Linked DNA regions of Tolumonas auensis DSM 9187. The protein of the gene in region 1 binds, or shares a complex with, the protein of each later gene. Links are inferred from orthologs where the notes say so. Each region holds a gene or a part of one and is shown in the gene's direction. Other genes may lie near its edges.

What was found. The genes of interacting proteins can lie anywhere in the genome.
Region 2: the proteins of glnK (region 1) and amt are in contact, whole or in part, in a solved structure (PDB 2NS1), measured with the Escherichia coli proteins. The link is inferred for Tolumonas auensis DSM 9187 from one-to-one orthologs.

Annotation. Positions count from the first base shown.
Region 1 is NC_012691.1:2,793,327-2,796,225, reverse strand. The notes cover bases 7-2,874. They hold glnK (P-II family nitrogen regulator), read left to right. Parts: upstream 7-1,205; coding sequence 1,206-1,544; downstream 1,545-2,874. Other genes in these bases: TOLA_RS13015 (ABC transporter permease), read left to right, coding at 2,765-2,874; TOLA_RS13020 (Fe(3+) ABC transporter substrate-binding protein), read left to right, coding at 1,757-2,755; TOLA_RS13030 (YacL family protein), read left to right, coding at 635-1,003; acnB (bifunctional aconitate hydratase 2/2-methylisocitrate dehydratase), read left to right, coding at 7-443. Outside these bases: more of acnB, read left to right, coding at 1-6; more of TOLA_RS13015, read left to right, coding at 2,875-2,899. UniProt on the Escherichia coli protein: Involved in the regulation of nitrogen metabolism. Regulates the activity of its targets by protein-protein interaction in response to the nitrogen status of the cell.
Region 2 is NC_012691.1:576,313-579,304, reverse strand. Bases 32-2,992 are described here. They hold amt (ammonium transporter), read left to right. Parts: upstream 32-751; coding sequence 752-2,233; downstream 2,234-2,992. Other genes in these bases: TOLA_RS02645 (ComF family protein), read left to right, coding at 2,316-2,992; bioH (pimeloyl-ACP methyl ester esterase BioH), read right to left, coding at 32-396. Also shown: more of bioH, read right to left, coding at 1-31. UniProt on the Escherichia coli protein: Involved in the uptake of ammonium/ammonia (NH(4)(+)/NH(3)). Transport is electrogenic. Following sequestration of NH(4)(+) at the periplasmic face, NH(4)(+) is deprotonated and neutral NH(3) is transported into the cytoplasm.

The DNA of each region.
Region 1 (2,899 bases):
CTGCCGGTAAACTGCTGAACCAGTTCAAAGGCCAGCTGCATACCCGTCTGTGGATTGCACCACCGACCAAGATGGATCGCGATCAGCTGACCGAAGAAGGCTACTACGGTATTTTCGGTCGTGTCGGTGCCCGCATCGAGATCCCGGGCTGTTCACTGTGTATGGGTAACCAGGCACGTGTCGGTGACGGCACCACGGTCGTGTCTACCTCTACACGTAACTTCCCGAACCGTCTGGGTCAGGGCGCGAACGTGTATCTGGCTTCCGCAGAACTGGCTTCTGTGGCGGCGATTCTGGGACGTATTCCAAGCGTGGAAGAGTACCAGTCGTATGCGAAAGAGCTGGATGCGATGGCAGCTGATGTTTACCGCTATCTGAACTTTGATCAGATCGCCAGCTACACCGACAAAGCGGATAAAGTGATCCTGCAAGTACCGGTATAAACATCGATTTACTGCGATATGAAGGGCAAGTCACAGACTTGCCCTTCTTTTTTTAGTTATTTAGTTTGGCTACTTGGAATAAGTTTTCAGCTATTGTTAATAAGTAAGAACTAATCAGGCAAACGCAGTCTGCTGGCAGACTGAATGGTAAAGGGAGTGACCCGTATTGCCGTTGTTCAGGAGCACAATATATGGATCATCAATTTGTCCGGAATACGGATGGCCGTTGCCGGGCCCGTCTGTCAATGGGGCATGAAGCGTTTGGTTTATGGCTGACAGATGAGCTGGGAGCCGATGTCGCCCGTTGTAATGAGTTACTTAAAATAACGGCACGATTACTTCATGGTGGTGATGAGTATACGTTACCGGGCAAGGATTTTTCTCTTCATCTGGATCAGGAAGCCGCGACAGTCAGTGCACGGGAACTGCAATTTGAGACAGAAATTGAAGATAATGAAGCGGGATTAAGTTATTACGACGATGAATTGTTTGCCGCCTGTGGCCTGGATGACTTTGAACAACTATTGCTGGCCTGGCGTGAATTTATCAGCGAGCAATAACAGGCAAACGACCCACAATGACGCCCCTTTTTGGGGCGTTTTTGCAGCAGTGCTGAAGTGAAGTGCACAATTCAACACACCAATATCAGCAGATTGTCAGTTCCTTGCTGTAACTAACTGAAAATTAATAATTTTCAATAGATGGCACAGACATTGAATTGTTTCAGTCAAGCCCAATTAACCAGGGAGTGGGAGTTTAACTATGAAACTTATCAGTGCAATCATTAAACCGTTCAAACTGGATGACGTACGTGAAGCCGTTGCGGCACTTGGCGTGGACGGTATGACCGTGTCCGAAGTGAAAGGGTTTGGTCGTCAGAAAGGCCACACCGAGCTGTATCGTGGTGCTGAATATCAGGTCGATTTTCTGCCAAAGGTAAAACTGGATATCGCTACCTCTGACGACAACGTGGAAAGCATCATTGAAGCCATCAGCAAAGCCGCTTATACCGGTAAAATTGGTGACGGTAAGATTTTCGTGTACGATCTGGCGCACGTAGTGCGTATCCGTACCGGCGAAGTGGATGGTGAAGCCATCTAAGCTTGATTCTGCTTGTTCGTCCAGACATGTTGGGACCTTTATGGTCCCTTTTTTATTGCCTTCTGAAAGCTGTTTTGCATCGCTGTCGTCTTCTTTTTGGTCAAGCCGGACACTGAAGTCAATACAAACGATATTTATTTTCATTTATTTACAAATGATATCCGTTCTCATATCATTATGATAATGATTCTCATTAGTTGGATGGATACGTAATGACAAAAGTAGCGTTGTTGGCTTTACTGGTGGCGGGTTCTGTTCAGGCGGCGGAAGAAATTAATGTTTATTCTGCCCGTCAGGCTTATCTGATTGAGCCTATCGTTCAGGCGTTTGAAAAAGAACAGGGTATCAAAGTGAATCTGGTGTATGCCGAAGATGGTCTGGCAGAGCGTCTGGCCCGTGAAGGGAAACATACGCCGGCTGATCTGGTACTGACGGTCGACATTAGTCGCCTGATGGAACTGGTCGAGCAGGATCTGGTGCAACCTGTTAATAGCCAAACGCTGAACAGTAATATTCCGGCTCAGTACCGTGATCCGGACAACCGCTGGTTTGCCCTGACTACCCGTGTCCGCAATATTTACACCTCTAAAGAGCGTGTCGGCAAGCCAGATGATATTACCTACGAGTCACTGGCTGACGAGAAATACAAAGGTAAGATTTGTACCCGTAGCGGTAAAAACTCTTATAACGTCGCATTGGTTGCTTCGATGATTGCTCATCACGGTGAAGCAAAGGCGGAACAATGGCTGGAAGGGCTGAAGGCCAACCTGGCGCGTAAACCACAGGGCAATGACCGCGATCAGGTTAAAGCCATCAAGGAAGGCGTGTGTGATCTGTCACTGGGTAACAGCTATTACCTGGGCAAAATGCTGCAGGATGAAGAGCAGAAAACCTGGGCTGACGCTGTTTATATCAACTTCCCGAACCAGAAAGATCGTGGTGCTCATGTCAACGTGAGCGGGGTTGTGATGACCAAATATGCCAAGAACAAAGACGCGGCAGTCAAGCTGATGGAATACCTCTCGGCGGATAAAGCACAACAGATGTATGCCGAACTGAACATGGAGTATCCGGTGAAGGCGGGTGTCGCGCCATCCAGGCTGGTCGCTTCATGGGGCGAATACAAGGCCGATGCGCTGCCAATCGCTCAGATTGCTTCTTATCGTAAACAAGCGATAACCCTGATCGACAAAGTTAAATTTGATCTGTAAGGATATTTAATGGCAGTTGTACGCCATCGTCGCTGGTTAGCTGGCAGCGGAGCACTAGCTCTGCTGCTGTTTTCACCTGTAATGGCTTTATTGATTGAAGCCTTCAGTACGGATGCCGGCTTGCTGCAACAGCTCTGGCAGACG
Region 2 (2,992 bases), 2.2 Mb from region 1 along the record:
CAGTGCGCAGTTAAAACCAGAAAGGACATCCGGATGAATACCTGGCCAGTTATCCTGCCGCAGAAAACAAGGTGAACTGCCGGTCAGAATCAGCCGATTGATACGGGAAGGGTGATCCAGTGCCATGCGCAGGGCAATTAACCCGCCCATCGACCAGCCCAGCAAATCGAAACGGGCTGGCAATTCCGCTAATACCGTCTCACTCCACGTTGCCAGACGACTATCCGGCATAATCACATCCCGGCTGTAGCCAAATCCAGGCAAATCGACCAGATGTAACCGGTAATACGGCTGCAGTAACGGCACAATCTCCTGCCAGACTGCACCATTAAGTCCCCAACCATGCAGTAAAACCAGATCCGGTCCCTGACCTATCCGTTCGATATACATATTCATATTTAACCTGTCAGTACCCACTATGCGCCTGATATAGCTGCATGATACTGAGCCTGTTCCGTTAACGCGACCATCGGTCCGGTTATCAACCATAATTAACCAGAGCTTTGTTTATTTTTTGCGCACCAAATAAGTACACAATAATCCATCAACGCCTCAAAGATGTGCGTCATCTGCACCATTTTGCCCACAGGAGAGGCAGGAACGATTATTTTGAGCCATTTTTAATGCGATCAAGGTTGGCATAATTCCTGCGAAGGAAATATCAGGTTAGTGACATCCTAGTCCGGCCAACGAGTTCTCAGACCTCCGATTGTCGAGATCAGGACACGGTATTATCAGGGAGATATTTACAATGAAACGATTGTTTGCAATCTTGGCACTGGTGGGGGCTTTCGGGCTGGCAACACCAGTATGGAGTGAGGAAGCAACTCCAGCTCCGACTACATCAACTGAAGTAGCAGCTCCGGCTGCAGAAGCAACTCCGGTGGCAGCACCTGCTGAAGCGGCGCCGGCACCTGTAATGACCGTCAATAAAGGTGACAACGCCTGGCTGATGGTTTCTGCGACCTTTGTTATTCTGATGTCTATTCCTGGCATCGCGTTATTCTACGGTGGTCTTGTTCGTACCAAAAACATGCTGTCTGTACTGATCCAGGTTCTGGTGGTGTTCAGTCTGGCAACCATTCTGTGGGTCAGCTACGGCTACAGTCTGGCGTTCACCGAAGGTAACGCCTTCTTCGGCACGCTGGATAAAGCGTTCCTCAGTGGCATTACACCGGATTCTATCGCAGCAACCTTTAACAAAGGTATCGGCGTATCAGAGTTCATCTATGTGGCTTTCCAGGGGGCGTTTGCCTGTATCACCTGCTGCCTGATTCTGGGTGCCTTCGCTGAGCGCATCCGTTTCTCTGCCGTGCTGCTGTTCATGGTGTTCTGGTTCACTCTGTCTTACATCCCTATGGCACACATGGTGTGGTACTGGGCTGGTCCTGATGCATACACTGATGCAGATGCAGCGGCTAAAGCCGGTGCAACAGCGGGCTGGTTATTCCAGCACGGTGCTCTGGACTTCGCGGGTGGTACTGTAGTTCACATTAACGCGGCGATCGCGGGTCTGGTTGGTGCTTACTTTATCGGTAAACGTGTTGGTTTCGGTCGTGAGTCCATGGCGCCGCACAGCCTGACCATGACGATGATTGGTGCATCTTTACTGTGGTTCGGCTGGTTCGGTTTCAACGCCGGTTCCTCTCTGGAAGCGAACGGTATTGCAGCTCTGGCTCTGGTTAACACCTGGGCAGCAACTGCAGCCGCAACCCTGACCTGGACTTTTGCTGAATGGGCACTGAAAGGTAAACCATCTATGCTGGGTGCCGCTTCCGGCGCGGTAGCAGGTCTGGTAGCCATCACTCCGGCAGCAGGTTTTGTCGGTGTCATGGGCGGTATCGTGATTGGTGGTCTGGCAGGCGTAATCTGTCTGTGGGGTGTACATGGTCTGAAACGCATGCTGAATGTGGATGACTCACTGGACGTATTCGGTGTGCATGGTATCGGCGGTATCCTCGGTGCCATCCTGACCGGCGTATTTGCCTCTCCGGATCTGGGTGGTACAGGTGTATGGGATTACGTTGCTAACGCCGTAGCTCCTGACTACTCCATCGCTGGCCAGGTTAAAATTCAGGCGATTGGTGTCATCACCACTATCATCTGGTCTGGTCTGGTTTCTATCGTTGGTTACTTCATCATCGATAAACTGGTAGGCCTGCGTGTACCGGTAGAAGCAGAACGCGAAGGTCTGGATCTGACTTCTCACGGCGAACGTGCGTACAACAATTAATTTTCTCAAAGATCTGTCAGGGCGCCTCAGGGCGCCCTTTTTATTACAGTGATGGCACCATTTCTTTCCATTCTGCAGACCTATGTTCTCCGCGCTGTACCGTATATTCTCATCAGCCCTTTACCCTGCCTGTCAGGGCATTTGCCTGTTTTGCCGTCAACCCACCCACCAGCCTTTGCTTTGTCATCACTGCGCGGAAGAGCTGCCGTTACTGGATCACCACTGCCGGTTATGCGGCTCCCCCATGGCAGGCAAAGAGGATATTTGCGGGCACTGCCTGCTACAGCCGCCGGAGTGGGATTTTCTGCATATTCTGGCTGACTATCAGTTCCCGCTAACCGGCTTGATTCATCAGCTGAAATATCAGCATAAAACACTCCCCGCTGCGCTGTTCGGCCGGATGCTGGCTGAACTTTACCCGCCGGATGAGCCCAAACCTGAGGTCATCCTGCCGGTGCCGCTGCACTGGCGGCGCCAATGGCAACGTAACTATAATCAGGCACAGGAACTGGCCCGCCCTATCTCGAAACGGCTCTGTATCCCTTGTGATAACCGCTTACTGAAACGATCACGGGCAACCAAAGTACAGGCCGGATTATCCAGAGAATTACGCCAGACAAACCTGAGTAATGCATTTATAGTTAATCCGCATACCTACCGGCATGTGGCAGTGCTGGATGACGTGGTGACCACCGGGGTAACTGCCACAACATTGGTACGGCTTTTGAAAGAAAGTGGTTGCCAGCGGGTCGATGTCTG